Regions from separate parts of the Shewanella sp. Isolate8 genome, predicted to be linked through region 2. Evidence: predicted binding sites of a transcription regulator. Region 2 holds the regulator's gene; the other holds the start of a gene.

Region 1 (10,704 bases), on a different contig from region 2:
CGCAATATTCAGGGATCGACTTGGCGAAGTCTTCGGTGCCGATCTCGCGGCTCATGTTAATGATATCTTGCTTATCCATCACGATCAGCGGACGCAGAATCAGCATATCGGTGCTGCGGTCGATCACATTCAGGTTAGTCAGAGTCTGGCTGGACACCTGCCCCATAGCCTCACCCGTCACCAGCGCCTGAATGCCCATCTTCTCGGCGATACGGCTGGCGGCACGCATCATCATGCGCTTGAGGATAACGCCCATCTGGCCGTTATCTATCTTCTCAAGGATCTCCTGCACCACGGGGTCGAACGGCACTGAGATAAATTTCACCTTGTGCGACTCGCCGTATTTCTGCCACAGATGATAGGCAACCTGTTTAACGCCTATCTCGTGCTGATCGCCGCCTAGGTTAAAGAAACAGTAATGGGTACGAGAGCCGCGCTTGATAAACTGGAAGCTGGAGACGCCAGAGTCGAAGCCACCAGAGATCAGCGACAGCACATCTTCCTGAGTCGCCATAGGGAAACCGCCCAAGCCGTCGATGCGCTTCTCCACCAGATAGAGATGTTCGTTATCTATCTCCAGGTTGACCGTCATGTCGGGGTTCTTCAGCCTGACACCGGCCGCCTCGGTAAACTGGTTGAGTCCACCGCCCACGTAACGCTCCACCTCGATTGAGTTAAACTCATGCTTACCGCTACGCTTAACCCGAACACAGAAAGTCTTACCGGCCAGTTCCTCTTTGTAGAGTGCCAGCGTCTGCTGGTAGATATCGTCCACCGACTCGAAGGTACTCTCACGCACCTGCAGCACATGAGCGATACCCGGAATACAGGCGAGACGCTCGGCATAACGCTCAATCATCTCTGGCTTGTCTTCTGGCACCCTGACCATGATCTTATCCCACTGGCGCTGTACCCTGGCCTCTTCATCGACCTTGCGCAGCACGTTTCGGATATTGGTTTCAAGCATCTTGGTAAAACGCATTCTTACCGGTTTGCTTTTCATCATGATTTCAGGAAAGAGTTTTACGATAAATTTCATGGGCGTTCCGCGGGAATAATTTTAAACAGCAATTTAGCCATTATACCAAGGCCGGTGCACAAATGCCCATAAATCAGCGACTCGGCAAGGATTTTATGCCACCAAGCCCAAAGATGAGCATAATTTGTCCAAATTAAGATTATCCCCATAGCACAGGTCACACGCCTGCACCGCTTAAAGCAAAAAAGTCCACCTAAGTGGACTTTCTATTGATGGATGAAGCCTAGCCATTAAATGCGGCTATTGGCCGACCAAGATCTCATCAGACTCCTTGGCCTTACCCTGCTCGATGGCGATCTCAACCCTGCGGTTACGGGCCCGGTTGGCGGCGGAATCATTGGCGACCAGGGGGGCGGTATTGGCCATGCCAACCACCTTCATGCGCTGCTGATCAAATCCTGGCACACGCACCAGCTCATGGGCCACGGCCACGGCGCGTTTGCTGGAGAGATCCCAGTTCGAGCTGTAGAGCTCGTTACTGATATTCATATCATCCGTATGACCCGAGACGGTAATGATCCCCGGCACATCCTTTAATAGCTCCCCTACACGGCGGATCACCGGCTTAAACCTGGGCTGTAGGAAGCCAGAACCGGATGAGAAGGCGCCCTTTTCACGGATGCGAATGATGATCTGCTGCCCCAGAGACTCGATCTCAATCGCGCCGTCGATGATCTCCTTGTTGAGCTCCTGAGCCATCTTCTTCACCTGATCGTTGATCTGATCCTGTGACGCCGCATCCTGTTTCTCCTGCTTGGCCTGAGCCTCGGCATCCGCCTCTTCCTGCGCGGTAGATGACGCCTCGCCGCCGCGCTGCTCACCCCGCTGCTGCTGCACGCCGCCGGCGCTGTCATCATCACCGGCCTGCACCTCAATGGTGGGCTCGGTCATCTCATTGGTCTGCTGATTGATAATCTCTATGGGGGTGGGTTCTGGCTTACCCGGGCGAAACTCCAGCGCGATCACCGAAGTGCCCTTGGGAATATCTTTGACTTCAACCTTATTTTGTACACCGAAGGCATACTTCATCGAACCGGCGATCTGCTTGAACTTCATCACGTCCATCTCGGAGAAGGCCAGCAGCAGAACGAAGAAACACATCAATAGCGACATGAGGTCGGCAAAAGTTGCCAACCACATAGGCGCCCCGGCGGGCGGACAATCGCATTTGACCTTCTTAGCCATCTGGCTATTCCCCGTCCGTCGTGTCTATATTCCGCAGTTTCTCCGAGAGATAATTCTTCAAGAAACCCTCGATGACCCTAGGGTTCTGTCCGTCTTGAATGGCGAGCACCGCATCCATGATCAGGTTGCGGTTGAGCATCTCTTCCCCCATGCGTAGAGAGAGTTTATCGGCGATCGGCAGGGCGATCATGTTGGCGATAATGGCGCCATAGAGAGTGGTTAACAAGGCCACCGCCATCGCCGGGCCGATAGACTTAGGGTCGTCCATGTTAGACAGCATGGCCACCAGACCAATCAGGGTACCTATCATCCCCATGGCGGGTGCCACATCACCCAGCGCCTTGAAGATGCTGATGCCGGTCTTGTGGCGCTCTTCGGTGAGGGCGATATCTTTCTCAAGGGCTTCGCGCACCACATCACCGTCATGGCCGTCCACCAACATATCGACCGCTTTCTGCATGAAGCTGTTGCTGATCTCCGCCTCTTCCAACGCCAGAAAGCCCCCCTTACGCGCCGCATCGGCCATGGTGACCGATTGCTCGATCAACTCGTCGGGCTTATCTATCTTGAACATGAAGGCTTTGGCGGCGATCTTGACCGCACCGAGGAACTGCTTGAGGTTAAACTTCATCATCACCACAAACAAAGAGCCTATCATTACGATAAGCACAGAGGGCACATCAACAAAAATGGCGATACCACCACTGCTGACCATAGCTCCGATAATAAAACCAAATGCACCAATCAGGCCTATCAGGGTCGCTAAATCCACAACTCTTCCTCATATACAGTATCGGCCGTTGCTAATACCTTGACCTAGGGATCAAGCTCTCAGTCAACACCATAATCATCTCGAGACAGGTCTCTACTCTACTCATTCTTGCAATGAAAGGCATCTCCTCGCCCCAGCGCGACGACACAAAAGTCGTCAATTAGACGGTATTTCGCCTAACCGCGGGCAGGAGTTTACGATATAATATCTGACAAAATTGAGTATTGTTCTAATTCAATTATCGGACAGCTTACACGCAAGTTTAGCTACAAATTCAATTTTTTATAAAAAAACCTCCTTAAAGCGTGCTATTGCACAAATATACGACAGCGCAATTTGACCCCTAGGGTTGACTGAGATACTTTGTCTGTCGCTAAATTCTTGGGAAAATCACCGTGGCCAAAAAACCTGAAAACCTGACCTTCGAAGAGTCACTCACAGAATTAGAAAACATCGTCACTAGCCTGGAACAGGGCGATGTATCTCTGGATGACGCCCTCAAACAATTTGAGCGCGGCATCAATCTGGTCAGAAACAGCCAAGGCAAACTCGAACAGGCCCAACAGAAAGTCTCTATCTTGACTCAGGAACAAGATCAACCCAGCTTGCAACCCTATCTGCCAGAGGGCGAATAATTGCTAAATGAAGCGATAACGCGATACCAGCAGCGCGTCGACGGCCAGCTGCGCCATTTTATCAATGCACAAGACGATACCGAGCCACAACTCAAGGCCGCCATGACACACGGCGCCCTGATTGGCGGCAAGCGTATTCGCCCTTTTCTGGTCTATGCCGTCGGTGAGATGCTGGGTGTGCCCCTTGAAAGGCTAGATGCCTGCGCCGCTGCCATCGAGTGTATCCATGCCTACTCGCTGATCCATGACGACCTACCGGCCATGGACGACGATGCGCTGCGCCGCGGCCAGCCAACCGTACATATCGCCTTCGATGAGGCCACCGCCATACTGGCCGGCGATGCGTTGCAGACCTTGGCCTTCGAGATCATCAGTCAGGAAGGCAGCGAGCTAAGCGCCAATCAACAACTGGCCATGGTACGTGCCCTTGCTAAGGCATCTGGTTACGGCGGCATGTGCGGTGGTCAGGCGATGGACCTTAACGCCACAGACAAACAGATAGATCTCGAGACCCTAAAGCAGTTACACAGATTAAAGACCGGCGCCTTGATCCGCTGCGCAGTGGAATTACCTATCATTGCTGCCGAGGTCACAGATGAGCAGGCAAGCCATCTGATAACCTTTGCTGAAGCCATCGGCCTCGCCTTCCAGGTACAAGACGACGTGCTGGACATTATCGCCAGCACCGAAGAGCTGGGTAAGCCCCAGGGCTCTGACTGTGAATCGAACAAGAGTACCTATCCGAAACTACTCGGTTTATCCGGGGCCCAAGCGACCGCGAAAAGTTTGATCGAAGACGCCCTATCAGCGCTGGCTAAATTACCATACAATAGCCAGTTAATTGCCGAATTCGCCCGTTTCATCATAGAGCGAAGAGTATAATAAAGAGCCAAAGAATCTCGCTATGAGTTTGGATATTACGAAATACCCTGTGCTGGCACAGGCCGACACCCCAGATGAATTAAGACAGCTTCCCCAGGGGGTGCTACCAAAACTTGCTGACGAACTCAGAAGTTATCTCCTACAGTCGGTAGGCATCTCCAGTGGCCACTTCGCTTCTGGCCTTGGCACGGTCGAGCTGACGGTTGCCCTGCACTATGTCTACAACACCCCATTCGATCGCCTGATCTGGGACGTGGGCCACCAGGCCTACCCCCATAAGATCCTCACGGGTCGTCGAGACAAGATGCCGACCATACGTCAGAAAGGCGGTATTCACCCCTTCCCTTGGCGTGAAGAGAGCGAATATGACACCTTCAGTGTCGGCCACTCTGGCACCTCAGTCAGTGCGGCGCTGGCCATGGCCGTCGCCGCCGAGAAGGAACAGGCGGGGCGCAAGGTGGTGGCCGTTATCGGCGATGGCGCCATGACAGGCGGCATGGTATTTGAAGCCATGAATCACGCCGGCGATCTGCATAACGACATGTTGGTGGTGCTCAATGACAACGAGATGTCGATCTCCGAGAACGTCGGCGCGCTGAACAATCACCTCGCGCAGCTGATGTCCGGTCGTCTCTACACTACGATCCGCGAGAACAGCAAGAAGGTGCTCAAGGGGATGCCTGTCATCAAGGAGATGGCCAAGCGTACCGAGGAGCATCTCAAGGGCATGGTCGTCCCCGGCACCATGTTTGAGGAGCTGGGCTTTAACTATATCGGCCCTATCGACGGCCACGATGTCGATGCACTGGTCGAGACCCTGCGTAACATGCGTAACCTCTCCGGCCCGCAGATATTGCACATCATGACCAAGAAGGGACGCGGCTACGAGCCGGCGGAGAAAGACCCCATCGGCTGGCACGCCGTGCCTAAGTTCGATCCATCTACCTTTGCCAAGCCCGCAGCGAAACCGGCTAACCCCACCTTCTCTCAGGTGTTCGGTCGCTGGCTGTGCGACATGGCAGAGAAGGATGATAAGGTGCTCGGGATCACCCCGGCCATGCGTGAAGGTTCAGGCATGGTGGAGTTCTCACAGCGCTTCCCGAAACAGTATTTCGATGCGGCTATCGCCGAGCAGCATGCGGTGACACTCGCGGCAGGCTTTGCCTGTGAGGGTTATAAGCCGGTGCTGGCGATCTACTCTACCTTCCTGCAGCGCGGCTATGATCAGCTGATCCACGACGTGGCGCTGCAGAAATTGCCGGTGATCTTCGCCATCGACCGCGGCGGCATCGTCGGCCCAGACGGCCCGACCCACCAGGGCGCCTTCGATCTCAGCTATATGCGTGCCATTCCTAACATGGTGATCATGGCGCCGTCGGATGAGAATGAATGTCGCCAGATGCTCTACACAGGCTACTGTTACAACGAGGGACCAACGGCGATCCGTTACCCACGTGGCAGCGCCACCGGTGAGCCTCAGGTCGAGACCATGACCGCCTATGAGATTGGCAAGGGCCTCATCAAGCGCGAAGGCAAGAAGATTGCCATCCTTAACTTCGGTACCACGCTGGCGTCGGCGAGTCAGGCAGCCGAGGCGCTCGATGCCACCCTGGCCGACATGCGCTTCGTTAAGCCGCTGGATGTGGAGCTGGTGAAACAACTGGCCGCCAGCCATGATCTGCTGGTGACTGTTGAAGAGAACGCCATCATGGGCGGCGCCGGCTCAGGCGTACTCGAACTGCTACAGCAACTTAAGCTGCCTATGCCTGTGCTCAACATCGGCCTGCCCGATGAGTTTATCAAGCACGGTGAGTGCGGCGAGATCCTGGCCGAGCTACAACTGGATGGCCCAGGCATTGAGGCGCAGATCCGCGCCTATCTGGCGGACTAAACGAAAACTGCTAATAACAAAAAAGGCCTCATATTGAGGCCTTTTTTATACCGCCAATGGGCTGGCTTACATTAACTAACTTGCGTTAACTAGCGTACGTTGACTAGCTTACGCCTGAGTATCGACGCTGGCACCGCCCTGAGACACCATCACCATGGCTGGACGCAACAGACGCTCATTGAGCATATAACCTTTTTGCATCACCATCATCACGGTATTAGCCGGGAACTCTTCGCTAGGCTGCATACCGATCGCCTGGTGATGATCCGGGTTAAAGGCTTCCCCCTGAGGATCGACCTGCGTCAGACCAAACTTTTCAACCGCGCTGGTGAAGCTCTTCAGTGTCAACTCAACCCCTTCGTAGATCGCCTTGGTGGCCTCATCTTCACTGCTGGTGCCTTGCAGGGCACGCTCCATGTTGTCGATAACGGGTAGCAGCTCGTTGGCAAACTTTTCCAGGGCAAACTTGTGGGCCTTCTCGACATCGAGCGCCGCACGGCGACGCACGTTCTCTACCTCGGCGGCAGCACGAACAACAGAATCTTTCTGCTCTTCCACCTTAGCCTCGGCAGCGGCCAGGGCTTGCTCCAGCTCTTCAACACGGAAATTAGCTTGGGTAAGTTCGTCCATCAAACTGGCTGCATCTTCAACCACCTCGGTTTCAACTTCTACAGCTTCAGTTTCTTCAATCTGTGGTTCTTGGGCTTTGTTTGACTCTTTGCTCATTGTTACTCCAGCTAAAAATGCTTTGTTTCTGCATGCTCTGGGCATATTATGGGGATCAAATTTGAGGTTTCAAGCCCTAAGGCATGGATCAAACAGAAATATGACCAAAGCGTTTCACACAATCGGCTTAATCGGCAAACCCCACCACTCTGGGACCCATAAGACCCTAAAACGTCTGCACCACTGGTTGACCATGCAGTCCTATGAGGTTTATGTCGAAGAGCGCGTTGCCGGCGAGATAGGGCCACAGGTGAAATCGGTGGATCTGCTGCAGATTGGCGAACATTGCGATCTGGCCATAGTCGTAGGGGGTGACGGTAATATGCTGGGCGCCGCACGCGTGCTAGCCCGCTTCGATGTTGGGGTGATAGGCGTTAACCGCGGCAACCTAGGCTTTCTCACCGACCTGCCGCCAGACACCTTCGAAGAGGCTCTGGGCAAGGTACTCCAGGGCGAGTATGAGACGGAGCACAGGTTCCTGCTGGAATCAGAGGTCCACAGACACGGCGAGATGAAGTCGAGCAATACCGCGGTCAACGAGGCGGTACTCCACCCGGGCAAGATTGCCCACATGATCGAGTTTGAGGTCTATATCGATGACAAGTTCATGTACAGCCAACGCGCCGACGGCATGATAGTCTCCACCCCAACAGGGTCGACCGCCTACTCGCTGTCGGCCGGGGGGGCCATCCTGACGCCAAACCTGGAAGCCTTGATCCTGGTGCCCATGTTTCCCCATACCCTCTCCTGCCGCCCTATCGTGGTAGACGCCTGCAGCATCATCAAGCTGGTCGTGTCGCCAGACAACGGCGATGCACTAGAGGTCAGCTGTGATGGTCACGTCACCCTACCCGTCTTGCCGGGAGATGAGATCATAGTGAGACGCAGCAAGGAGCGACTCAGACTGATCCACCCCAAGGGCTACAACTACTTCCACGTGTTGAGAAATAAACTAGGCTGGGGCAGCAAACTGTTTTAATACCAATCACAGTAAATATGTGATCAGAAATAGCGCAGGAAAAACGCTTGAGAACAAAGCAGGATTTTTAGATAAGTAGTTATTCTACAATTAAAAATACTAATACAGTTATCGAGCGTTTTAACAAGCTAGAATGATCAATTGTTTATTACGATTGGTATAAGGTCAATGTTTCATTAAAAAGCCCGCATATTCGCGGGCTTTTTGTTATTTAACTCTATAGTCCAGCTGCACACTGACCTCAGCCGGTACAGGCTTGCCGTCGACAAATTTAGGCGCGTAGCGCCAGCGCTTAATGGCCTTTAGCGACTCGCGGGTAAACTGCTGCCCGCCCTCCGAGGCCAACACCACAGGATCCCGCACGAATCCCTGTTCATCCACGGTAAAGGACATCTGGGTCCAGCCCTCCCGGCGATCTCTGGCATAGGAGATAGGATACTTTGGCGCTTCCCGATAGAGGGGGGACTGCTCCTGTTCATCGGACCAGGGCTTCATGCTGCCGATCGCCACACAATGCTGGGTCGACTTATCACTCTCGCCTTCGGCCTCAAAAATCTCCACCAGACGGGCATGGGCGGCCAGTTTGTAGGGGTGGCTAAAGTCGAGCACAGAGAATTGCTTGATCACCTCTTCCAGCAGGGGGATGGCCCTATCGTACTTCTTCTCTGCCGCCTTGATCATGCCCACATAATAGGTGGCCTTGAGCCTTGCCATCGCATCGGCCGGCATCTCATGACGATAGATCTCATAGGCTTCCAGCGCCTCGTCACGTATATCCCGGGTATAAAAGCGGGTCGAGGCTAAACCATGGAAGGTCAACATCTTCACCTCGGCCAGCAGCAAAGGTTTGTCGGCATCCTGTGCGATGGAGATCGCCTGCTTAAACAGATCCACCTTCTCTCTTGACGCCTCCATGGTCTGGGCGGCGCCAATTAACGGATCGACAAGCTCGATAGCATCGCGGCCGAAGTGTTTTCGGTAGACCTGGATGACATTATCGAAATGCTTGTGCGCGGCCTGGGTATCGCCATTTTCCTGTAACGCGGTGGCCAGATTAAGCTCGAGATTAATCAGATCGATACTGTCGGACTCGAAATAGCCCTGGCCCAATTCATAGGCTTTGGCGGCTGTAAGCGCCACCTGAGCTTTGTCTTGTCCCACCAGTGCCTGCTGATAGGCGGCGTAGCTTTCGCTAAAGGGGGAAGCGACACAAAGAGGCGCGGCAAACTGCGCGCACAACATCAGGGCAAGACCTGATAATGACTTCTTCATAGTGAACAAATATCCTTATTTGTGATACTGAGGCCTTCTCTCAGGGAGAATGGCTTAGAAAAATTAGCTGCCAGAAATAGCCTTGCCTAACACAGTTAGGATACGCCCGCCTTGGCACACCCTGTGTATCGACTCATGCTGGCCAACTAAAATCCCCTCTAGGGTAACAGGAATCTACGCCAACTTAAATTACTTGCTTAACTTAATCCCTTGGAAAACCTAGTTTAAATCTTTGGAAAGCCTAGTTAAAGCGTAAATCATCCAGACAGTCAGGAGTAAGGAGCAGCTGGCGAGGGAGATCCACACACCCGTGACGCCGAAGAGCCAGGCAAATAGATAGAGCACCATGGCAATCAACACCAGCTTGCTACCTGTCAATATCGAGGCCTCCCTAGAGCGATTAATGGCCTGGAAGAAGGCTGCCCCGACCAGAATCAGCCCCTCAAACGGCAGTCCCCAGAAGTAGAGACGCATCCCCTCTGTCGCCACCGGCGTCAGCTCAGGATTGTCACCGGCAAAGATGTAGACCAGATATTCAGGCGCCCAGTAGATGAAGGCGACACCCGCCAGCGCGGTCACCAGGGTCATGATGATCACCAGCCTCAGGGTCTCGAACACCCGGTCGAACCGCTTCGCCCCGGTATTGAAACTAAACAGGGGCTGGGTGCCGAAGGCGATCCCCTCGAAGATCAGATAGAACAAGGCCTCAGCGTAACTGACGACCCCATAGGCCGCCACATGGATGGGACCGCCGACCCAGAGAAACGCCATGTTGTGCAGGGTCAGGACGATAGACAGATAGAGGTTCATCAAGAAGCTCGGCACACCGACCCTGAGGATATTGCTGCAATGATCCAGATTCAGGCGCATCTGCTGCCAGTCGATCCCTAGGCGGGTCCGCTTGGTGAAGAAATGCTGCAGACAGGCGAGCGCCGTAAAGGCCTGACATATCATGGTGGCGATGGCGGCGCCCGCGAGACCGTATGGGAAGACCACGATCAGCAACCAATCCAGCAGGACATTCAGACAACCGGAGAGAATGAGGACAAGGGTAACGAAACCGGGACGGCCATCGTTACGCAGCAAGGCGGTAAAGGCGATTGCCAGCACGGGAAAGACCCCGAGCGCAAAATACCAGAACAGATACTGCTCGGCGCTGGCCAGCACCTCTCCCTCGGCGCCGAGCCAAATGAGTACCGTCTGGCTCCAGTGGGTGCCGAGCAAGGCCAGGCCTGTCCCAGCCAAGAGACACAGGGTGAAGGCGTTACCCAGCAGGTGCCGCGCCCGGGCGACATCTTTTAGCCCCAGGTTGATCGATACCAG
Region 2 (10,704 bases):
AGCCCGAGGTGAAGGGCAGGGTGCGTCAGATGCAGCGTGAGATGGCGCAGCGGCGCATGATGGCCGAGGTGCCCAATGCCGACGTGATAGTGGTCAACCCAGAGCACTATGCGGTGGCGGTAAAATATGATGTGACCAAGGCCGCCGCGCCCTATGTGCTTGCCAAGGGGGTAGACGATGTGGCCTTTAAGATCCGTGAGATCGCCCGCGAGCATGATGTCGCTATCGTCTCAGCACCGCCATTGGCCAGGGCTATCTATCACACCACCAAGATAGATCAGGAGATCCCCGAGGGGCTGTTTACTGCCGTGGCCCAGGTACTGGCCTATGTCTTCCAGCTGCGTCAATATCAGCAAAAGGGTGGTAAGCGTCCGACGCCTATCCCTGTCAATCAGCCTATCCCCGATGAGCTAAAATACTAACGCTTTAAGTTGGTTAACTCTTATTTTGCGTCTGTACTGTCTGATATTTGTTCGTTTGTTATCCGTTCGAGTCGCTGCGAACTAAGCCAGCCTTAAGTTGGCGTACTTTTTGCTGAAACCTAGCTAGATGTCAAAGTTCAGGCGCTAGATTGATGGATTTGAAAGCAAGCTTAGGTCAACTAAAACAGGTAAAACCAGCCAACTTCAAAGGGATAGGCACACCTATCTTGGTACTTGCGGCGCTGGCGATGATCGTCTTGCCCATGCCGGCCTTTCTGCTGGATATCCTGTTCTCCTTTAATATCGCCCTGGCGCTGGTCGTTCTGCTGGTCGCCATCTATACCGACCGCCCCTTGGACTTTGCCGCTTTCCCAACGGTTCTGCTTGTTGCCACCCTGCTGCGTTTGGCGCTTAACGTCGCCTCGACCCGTATCGTATTGCTCGAGGGTCATAACGGCGGTGACGCCGCGGGTAAGGTGATCGAGGCCTTCGGCTCAGTGGTGATCGGTGGTAACTATGCCGTGGGTCTGGTGGTGTTTCTTATCCTGATCATCATTAACTTCGCCGTGGTGACCAAGGGGGCAGGACGTATATCTGAGGTGAGTGCCCGCTTTACCCTGGATGCCATGCCTGGTAAGCAGATGGCTATCGACGCCGACCTTAACGCCGGAGTCCTCAATCAAGATCAGGCGCGTATTCGCCGCGCCGAAGTGACCAAGGAAGCCGACTTCTACGGCGCGATGGACGGTGCCTCTAAGTTTGTAAAAGGGGATGCCATCGCGGGCATCATGATTCTAGTGATCAACATCCTGGGTGGTTTCGTCATAGGTATGGCGCAGCACGGCCTGGACTTCTCCTCTGCGGTCGAGATCTACACCCTACTGACCATAGGTGATGGCTTGGTGGCGCAGATCCCTGGCCTCTTGCTCTCCATTGCGGCGGCCTTGATGGTGACTCGCCAAAACGAATCTGGCGACATGGGTCAGATGGTGATGAGTCAGATGTTCGACAATCCCAAATCACTGGCCATCGCCGCCGGCGTGCTGCTGATCATGGGAATCGTGCCCGGCATGCCTCATTTTGCCTTCTTAACCTTCGGCATCATTACCGCGGCGGGCGCCTATTTTCTGCATCGCAAGAAAGATCTCGATAGGCAGCGTGCCCTGGAGATCGCCAAGACCTCGCCGGCAACCCCGGGTGATGCCAAGCCCAAAGAGCTTAGCTGGGATGATGTGCAGCAGGTCGATACCATTGGCCTGGAGGTGGGCTATCGCCTGATCCCTCTGGTGGACAAGGGCCAGGGTGGTGAGCTGCTCGGCCGCATCAAGGGCGTGCGTAAGAAGCTGTCTCAGGAGCTGGGCTTCCTGGTACCCGCGGTGCATATTCGCGATAACTTAGACCTTGCGCCAAACACCTATCGTATCTCGCTGATGGGAGTAGCCTCCGGTGAAGCGGATATTCGTCACGATTGTGAACTGGCCATCAACCCCGGCCAGGTCTACGGTAAGCTGGATGGCGTCGAGACCACAGATCCCGCCTTCGGACTCGAGGCGGTATGGATAGCACCAGAGCTAAGAGAACACGCTCAGACCTTAGGCTATACGGTCGTTGATGCCGCTACGGTAGTGGCCACTCACCTGAGTCAGCTATTGACCAACAACGCCTCTAAGTTGCTGGGTTACGAAGAGGTGCAGCAGCTGATGGATATGCTGGCCAAGCATTCGCCTAAGCTGGTTAGCGGCTTCATTCCCGATGTATTGCCGCTGGGCACAGTGGTCAAGGTGATGCAGAACCTGCTTAATGAAGGCGTCTCCATTCGCGATCTTAAGACAATCGTTCAGACGCTGCTCGAGTACGGGCCTAAGAGTAACGATACCGAGGTGCTCACCGCCGCCGTACGTATTGCGCTTAAACGCATGATTGTACAAGAAATAAGCGGTCCAGAGCCGGAAATTCCTGTCATTACTTTGGCGCCGGAATTGGAACAGATGTTGCATCAGTCTATGCAGGCAACGGGAGGCGAGGGGCCGAATATCGAACCTAGCCTTGCCGAGAGGATGCAAAAGTCGTTACTCGACGCATCCCAGCGTCAGGAGATGGTGGGTCAGCCAGCCATCCTACTGACTTCGGGTATGTTACGTTCGACGCTGTCGCGTTTTGTTAAACATACGATTCCAAATCTAAGGGTGATCTCTTACCAAGAGGTACCCGATGAGAAACAAATTCGCATCGTATCGGCGGTCGGCCAGTAGAGGGTATTTAAGTGAAAATTAAACGTTTTTTGGCAAAAGATATGCGCTCTGCATTGGCCCAGGTAAAAGAGACGCTAGGCTCGGATGCGGTGATCATGTCCAATAAAAAAGTCACCGGTGGCATAGAAATTGTGGCCGCGGTCGACTACGACGAGCCTAAGCCAAGCGTGGCCAAATCAAGCGATGCCGCGCCCCTGTCACCCAGCTTTCTCGATCTGGCCGAAGAGAAGGTGTCTATTGGTCGTCAGCCCATCAAGGCAGAGTCAAAAAAACAGCCATCACCCGTGGCCGATTCGCTGCAAGCGCTGCTCGAGCGTCAACAAAATCGCGTCAGTCAGCAACTAAGCCAATCGAATGAAGCACTCGAGATGCCCGCCTGGGCACAAGGATTGAAGGCGCCAAAAGAGGAGGTCCCTGCAATCAGTCAGCAGGAGAGCCCTGTCCTCAATCGTCCCAAGCGTGAAAAGAGCGGTGCGGCCAGCAGCGAGATTGAATCCATGCGTGAGGAGCTGGCCTCCCTGCGCAACCTGCTGACCCATCAGGTGACCTCACTGCTGACCGAGCAGAAGAGCCGCCTGGATCCTGTGGGTGCCATGTTAGAGAGCCGTCTTCTGGAAGCCGAATTTAGTCCTGAGGTTGCCGCTAAGTTGTCGGCCTTGAGCGAACACTATGTACCGGCGGATCTGGTGAAGGCGCTTCCGCGTAGCCTGGCGAACATGCTCGACAACCAGGGGGACGATATCGTTCGTCAGGGCGGAGTGGTTGCCTTTGTCGGTCCGACCGGTGTCGGCAAGACGACGAGTGTCGCAAAATTAGCCGCTCGATTCGCCGCGCAACATGGTTCAGATCAAGTTGCATTAATTACAACCGATCATTATCGCATTGGAGCCTATGAGCAGCTGGCAACCTATGGCAAAATAATGGGGTGTCCGGTCAAGCAAGCTCATGATCTCAATGAGTTGGAACAAATTCTTTATCAGTTCCGCAATCGCAAGCTAGTATTGATAGATACGGCGGGCATGGGACAAAGAGATGTGAGATTGTTCCAGCAACTTGATAATTTAACTGCAAATAGCAGATTACCTATTCGCAGTTATCTGGTACTGTCATCTACAAGTCAAAGAAGAGTGCTTGAAGATGCCGTCGCGCAGTTTACTCGGATTCCATTATCCGGTGCGATTTTGACCAAATTAGATGAATCGGTGGCCTTGGCGCCGGCATTGAGTGTGTTGATTCAAAGTGGATTACCCTTGAGTTATGTCACCGATGGCCAGCGAGTGCCAGAAGATATGCAAGTGGCCGACACCTTAGCCTTAGCCAACAAGGCCCTGTCGGTACTCGAAAAGAAAGTGCAACCAATACAGAATAACGAAAGGTCATATGAACAGGCCTACGCATTTGAGTAATATAATGAGTCGGGATCAAGCAAGCGGTTTACGTATGATGAATCAACCATATAACGAAAAAGTAAAAGTAATTGCCGTAACCGGTGGTAAAGGTGGCGTAGGTAAAACCAGCGTATCGATCAATACCGCCGTCTCCCTGGCCGAGAAGGGCAAGCGAGTGCTTGTGCTCGATGCCGACTTGGGTCTAGCCAACGTCGATGTCATGTTGGGCCTAAGGGCTGAGCGCAATCTGTCCCACGTATTATCCGGTGAGGCCGACCTTGACGAGATCATCGTTCGTGGTCCAAAGGGTATAGGCATTATTCCAGCCACTTCCGGTACCCAGGCCATGGTGGAGCTGACACCTGCGCAGCATGCCGGCCTAATCCGCGCCTTCAGTGAGATGAAGACCCAGTTTGATATCTTGGTCGTGGATACCGCTGCCGGTATCTCGGACATGGTGCTCAGTTTCTCTCGCGCCTCGCAAGATGTCTTGGTGGTGGTCTGTGATGAGCCGACCTCTATTACCGATGCCTATGCTTTAATTAAGATTCTGAGCCGCGAGCACGGCGTATTCAGATTTAAGATTGTGGCCAACATGGTCAGAAGTTTGCGAGAAGGGATGGAGTTGTTTGCTAAACTTAGCAAGGTAACCGACCGTTTTCTCGATGTGGCCTTGGAGCTGGTTGCGACTATCCCATTCGATGAAAACCTTCGTAAGTCAGTTCGTAAACAAAAGTTGATCGTCGAGGCGTTTCCTAAGTCGCCGGCGTCGATTGCTTATCATGGTTTGGCTAATAAGATCATTAGCTGGCCAGTGCCACAACAGCCGGGCGGCCACCTAGAGTTCTTTGTGGAACGTTTGGTACAACGTCCAGAATATCAAGAGGATCGTACGAGTGAGTAAAGCCGCTGCGTATACTTGTTTAGATAACAAAGCTTCTATTGTCGAACAGTATGCACCGTTGGTTAAAAGGATTGCTCACCATTTACTTGCTCGTCTGCCCGCCTCGGTGCAATTGGATGATCTGTTACAAGCAGGTATGATGGGCCTGCTCGAAGCCTCGGCCAAGTTCGACGGCAGCAAGGGGGCTAAGTTTGAAACCTTTGCCGGAATACGCATTCGTGGCTCTATGCTCGACGAGATCCGCCGTGGCGACTGGGTACCCAGGTCGGTTCACCGCAATCAACGCCGCATAGCACAGGTGATTGACGAGCTAGAACAAGAACTTGGACGTGACGCAAAAGACAATGAAATTGCGGATCGACTTGATATGCCGCTCGATGAGTACCATCATATTCTTAATGATGTTTCAGTCGGGAAAGTAGTTGGAATTGAAGATCTTGGCGTATCGGTCGATGTAGTAAGACAGGAAGATGATCACCAGGACGACGCATTTGAATCTCTGGCAGAGACACAGTTTCATGAGGCCCTCGTGGAAGCGATTAAATTACTGCCAGAAAGAGATGGATTAGTTTTGTCGTTATATTATGACGAAGCATTAAATTTAAAAGAGATCGGTGCCGTACTTGATGTCAGCGAATCCCGAGTAAGCCAGATACACAGCCAGGCGATGCTCAGACTCAAAGCGAAACTCAAGCATTGGACCAAAATATAACGATTACATGAGCAATATAAAAACAGCTCCGCGGAGGAAACCTTGGACAAGAATATGAAGATTCTCGTTGTTGACGATTTCTCAACAATGAGACGCATCATCAAGAACTTGTTGAGAGACTTGGGTTTTAATAACACTCAGGAAGCAGATGACGGTTCGACAGCCTTGCCTATGTTGCAAAAAGGCGATTTTGATTTTGTCGTGACCGATTGGAATATGCCTGGGATGCAGGGGATCGACCTATTAAAGGCTATCCGTGCCGATGACAACCTGAAACACATTCCTGTGTTGATGGTGACTGCGGAAGCGAAAAGGGAACAGATCATCGCAGCGGCCCAGGCCGGCGTGAATGGCTATGTGGTGAAACCTTTTACTGCGGCGACATTGAAAGAGAAGTTAGACAAAATTTTCGAACGACTCGGTTAATCAAGGTTGAGCTATGCAGGCAGAAACTTCAGGGCTGATCAATTTAGCACAGGCCAAGCAACTCGTTGATCTACTCGAGGCTGGCCAACAAGAGCAGGCCGATGAGCTAATTCGCGACATCGCCAGCCCGATTCAGAAAGAGCTGTTTGACGAGGTGGGTCGCCTTACCCGTCAGCTTCACAGTGCGATAGTGGATTTTCAGGTGGACGGTCGCCTCGTGGAGCTGGCCAATAGCGAAATTCCCGATGCCAAAGAGCGCCTCAATTATGTCATCGACATGACGGAGCAGGCGGCAAACAAGACCATGGACGCCGTCGAAGAATCTCTGCCGCTTGCAGATGCGCTAACCGCAAACGTACAGGCCGTAAAGCCTTCCTGGGATCGTCTGATGAGACGCGATATTCAGCTGCACGAATTTAAGGCGCTATGCCATGACGTTCAGCAATTTATCGAGCGCAGCGAGTCCGATTCCAATCGTTTGAAAGAGTTACTCAATAACATATTGCTGGCCCAGGACTTCCAAGATCTGACCGGGCAGATGATCCGCCGGGTGATCGAGCTGGTACGAGAGGTGGAGAGTAACCTGGTCTCCATGTTGACCGTATTTGGCGAGCAGCCTGCAACGGATAAACCCCAAGCATCAGAGAAGTGCGTCGAAGCTGAAGGTCCTATTATGAACGCTGATCAGCGTGATGATGTCGTGACAGGGCAAGATGAAGTCGATGACTTGCTGTCGAGTCTAGGTTTCTAAGTAGGAGTCATATGAATGTCCTTTGATGTTGATGAAGAGATACTGCAGGACTTTTTGATTGAAGCGGGTGAGATCCTTGAGCTTCTCTCTGAACAGCTGGTGGCGTTAGAGAATAACCCCGACGACACCGAACTACTCAATGCCATCTTCCGTGGATTCCACACAGTTAAAGGTGGCGCAGGCTTCTTGAGTCTGACGCCCATGGTGGATGTCTGTCATGAAGCGGAAAATACCTTCGACCTGCTACGCACAGGGAAACGCAGTGTCTCCGCCGAACTGATGGATATCATCCTGCAGGCCGTCGACACCATCAATTCTATGTTTGCCGAGACCCAGGCGGGTGTCGAGCAAAGCCCTGCCGATGATGCCCTGTTGGCTAACCTTAAATTATTGAGCTCTGGTGGCTTATTACCGTCGGAAATGGGCGGCGCTGGCGAGACGCTTGCCTCTGAACAGCCGGATGAAGCGCCTGTTGATGACGGTATCGAGCTGTTTGATACCCCGCTCGATGACAATGTCGAGTTGTTTGACGAGCCGGTAAGCAATGATCCCGTGACCTCCATTGTCGGTGAAGGCGATATCGATGAGATAGATGAGTCTGAATTCGAAGCCCTGCTCGATGCGCTTCACGGCAGTGGAAAAGGGCCTTCTGGTGCCAGCGCTGCGGCTAGCGCACCGGTTCAGGCCAGCGACAGTGACGACATCACCGACGATGAGTTCGAGTCACTCCTCGATGAACTTCACGGTTCGGGTAAATTCCAGGCGCCCTCTGCACCAATTGCCAAGGTGCCAGAGCCTAGCTCGCCGCCGGTGGATGCCGATGAGATCACCGACGATGAATTCGAGAAGCTGCTCGATGAGCTGCATGGCGCCGGTGCCGGTCCTGGCAGCGAGACCAGCAAGCCTGCGACTCCGGCGGCCCCTAAGGCGCCAGAGGTCTCCGCACCTAAAATGGCAGCTCCTGCGCAATCGAGTGTTAAGCCACAGCCCGTGGAGGCGCCTGCGCCTAAACCTGTGGTGAAGGAGAAGGCTGCGGCCAAGGCGCCAGCCACTAACATGCCGCAGGCGGAAACCACAGTACGTGTCGATACCGCGCGTCTCGATCAGATCATGAACATGGTCGGTGAGCTGGTACTGGTGCGTAATCGTCTGCTTAGCCTGGGGATCTCCCGCGATGACGAGGATATGTCTAAGGCCCTCGCCAACCTAGATCTGGTGACCGCCGATCTCCAGGGCGCAGTGATGAAGACCCGCATGCAGCCAATCAAGAAGGTGTTTGGCCGCTTCCCTCGCGTGGTGCGGGATCTGGCGCGCAGCCTGAATAAAGAGATCGATCTTCGCATGATAGGTGAAGATACGGATCTGGATAAGAACCTGGTTGAAGCCCTTGCGGATCCCTTGGTTCACCTGGTGCGTAACTCGGTCGATCATGGTATCGAGATGCCTGACGAGCGTGAAGCTAATGGCAAGTCGCGTACCGGGACTATTACCCTTTCTGCTAGTCAGGAAGGCGACCATATCCTGCTCAAGATTGAAGACGATGGTGCGGGGATGGATCCCGATAAGCTCAAGCAGATCGCCATCACGCGTGGCGTGCTTGATGAAGATGCTGCTGCGCGCATGTCTGATGAAGAGGCCTATAACCTGATCTTCGCCCCGGGCTTCTCTACTAAGGTGGAGATCTCTGATATCTCAGGTCGTGGCGTTGGCATGGACGTGGTGAAGACGCGCATTACTCAGTTAAACGGTACCGTGCATATCGATTCCCTGAAAGGTAAGGGGACTTGCCTGGAGATCAAGGTGCCGCTCACCCTGGCGATTATGCCGACCCTGATGGTGGAAGTTGCACAGCAGGTGTTTGCCCTGCCGCTGTCCAGTGTCAGCGAGATCTTCCATCTGGATCTGACCAAGACCAATATTGTCGATGGCCAGTTAACCGTGATAGTGCGAGAAAAAGCCGTACCGCTCTTCTATCTGGAGCATTGGCTGAGCCGCAAGGCCGCGAGCTTCAAGCATGGCGATAAGCAGCATGGTCACGTGGTGATCGTACAACTCGGCACCATGCAGATAGGTTTCGTGGTTGACTCCTTGATTGGTCAGGAAGAAGTGGTGATCAAGCCGCTGGGCACCCTGCTACATGGTACCCCGGGCATGGCTGGCGCCACGATTACCTCAGATGGTGGCATCGCATTGATATTAGATGTACCCGGCTTATTGAAACATTACGCCAAGAATAAGAAATAGCAGTTAGTGGTACAGCGAGCTAGCGGATAGGCGTGATGCCCAAGGCGTCACGCCTTGTTTCGGCAAGGATCCTGCTGTTGATAGGAATTTGAATGGCCATAAAAGTATTAGTTGTCGATGATTCAAGCTTTTTTCGTCGTCGAGTCAGTGAGATTGTTACCAAGGATGCGGATTTAGAGGTCATAGGCACGGCTTCCAATGGCGCCGAAGCGGTTAAGCTGGCGCAGCAGTTAAAGCCACAGGTGATCACCATGGATATCGAGATGCCTGTGATGGATGGTATCAGTGCCGTGCGTGAGATCATGGCGAAGTGTCCCACACCCATTTTGATGTTCTCATCTCTCACCCATGACGGTGCCAAGGCGACGCTGGATGCCTTGGAGGCCGGTGCATTAGATTTTCTTCCTAAACGATTTGAAGATATCGCCACCAATAAAGATGAGGCGATCTCTTTATTGCAGCAGCGTATCAAGGCATTGGGTCGCCGCCGGGTGTTTCGACCTATACTGCCTCGAAGTGTATCGCCAAAGCCTGCCACCACGACAGGGACGGCACCGTCTAGAGAGAGTGTGCAGCCACAACGTCCGGCTTCACGCCCGAGTGCGCCGCTTCCCAGAGCCAGTGGTAAGAAATATAAGCTGCTGCTGATCGGTACCTCGACCGGTGGCCCGGTTGCGCTGCAACGTATCTTGACTAAGCTACCGGCCAACTATCCTCATCCCATCTTGTTGATCCAGCATATGCCGGCGGCCTTTACTCCAGCTTTCGCGGCTCGCTTAAATGGCCTGTGCGCCATCGAAGTGAAAGAGGCGCAGAATGGCGATCAACTCAGGGCAGGCTGCGCTTATTTGGCGCCCGGCGGCATGCAGATGATGCTTGAACGCGGCGGCAGCTATGGTCGCATCAAGATAGTAGCGGGCAGTGCCGACATGAATTATAAGCCCTGTGTCGACATTACTTTTGCCTCGGCCTCTAAGTTGAGTGGTGGCGAGACACTGGCCGTGGTATTGACCGGCATGGGCGCCGACGGTCGCGAAGGGGCGCGGATGCTTAAGAGCGTAGGTGCAACCATCTGGGCCCAGGATGAAGCCAGCTGTGTGGTTTACGGTATGCCGCAGGCGGTAACCGCCGCCGGGATCTCGAGTCAGTCGATAGCGCTTGATGATATGGCCGAGGCCATCATACGCGAGAGTGGACGTGGCTAGGCAGCGCCAGGGCGTCAGCACCACTGTGCTGTTGCTGTTTTTTCTCTTGTTGGTCAGCTGTCTAGTCACTGGATCACTCTATCTCGACTTGCGGCATAAGAATGGGCTGCTCGAAGATAAGATAGCTCAGCTCGAGAAGACCCAGGTACTCTTGATGGTGCCCGACGAGCAGGCCGAGGCCTTGGCCGATTGGATGGAGAATAATCCTGAATTTACTCAATCTATCATCAAGCAGGCGGAACCTGGCAGCCAGGTGAGGGTGGAGATTGGCCCAGAGGTTCCCGAGTCTATTGCCAGACGTGAGGCGAAAAGCATACCGCTTGATGGCCAGGACGAGTTAACGCCTCTATTACCTGTGGAAGTGCCATCTCAGTCCGAGCAAAAGGTGGCAAGCGCCACA

What was found. The regulator FliA, encoded in region 2, starts transcription of late flagellar genes. The targets are predictions, from matches to a motif close to CTAAAGNTNNNNNNNNNNNNGCCGATA.
Region 1: the regulator FliA is predicted to act here: its motif matches at 3,236-3,262, upstream of pomA (flagellar motor protein PomA).

What each region holds. Positions count from the first base shown of each region.
Region 1 is NZ_JAKEVI010000002.1:545,157-555,860, forward strand. It holds gene thiI (tRNA uracil 4-sulfurtransferase ThiI) at 1-1,039, opposite strand, end outside; gene L1D43_RS11615 (flagellar motor protein MotB) at 1,280-2,224, opposite strand; gene pomA (flagellar motor protein PomA) at 2,229-2,996, opposite strand; gene xseB (exodeoxyribonuclease VII small subunit) at 3,392-3,631, shown strand; gene ispA ((2E,6E)-farnesyl diphosphate synthase) at 3,632-4,513, shown strand; gene dxs (1-deoxy-D-xylulose-5-phosphate synthase) at 4,536-6,404, shown strand; gene grpE (nucleotide exchange factor GrpE) at 6,513-7,130, opposite strand; gene nadK (NAD(+) kinase) at 7,231-8,109, shown strand; gene L1D43_RS11650 (TonB family protein) at 8,317-9,381, opposite strand; gene L1D43_RS11655 (MATE family efflux transporter) at 9,601-10,704, opposite strand, start outside.
Region 2 is NZ_JAKEVI010000001.1:978,342-989,045, forward strand. It holds gene flhB (flagellar biosynthesis protein FlhB) at 1-422, shown strand, start outside; gene flhA (flagellar biosynthesis protein FlhA) at 575-2,674, shown strand; gene flhF (flagellar biosynthesis protein FlhF) at 2,686-4,080, shown strand; gene L1D43_RS04260 (MinD/ParA family protein) at 4,085-4,966, shown strand; gene L1D43_RS04265 (RNA polymerase sigma factor FliA) at 4,959-5,678, shown strand; gene cheY (chemotaxis response regulator CheY) at 5,721-6,104, shown strand; gene L1D43_RS04275 (protein phosphatase CheZ) at 6,118-6,855, shown strand; gene L1D43_RS04280 (chemotaxis protein CheA) at 6,871-9,099, shown strand; gene L1D43_RS04285 (chemotaxis response regulator protein-glutamate methylesterase) at 9,192-10,304, shown strand; gene L1D43_RS04290 (membrane anchored protein in chemotaxis locus) at 10,297-10,704, shown strand, end outside.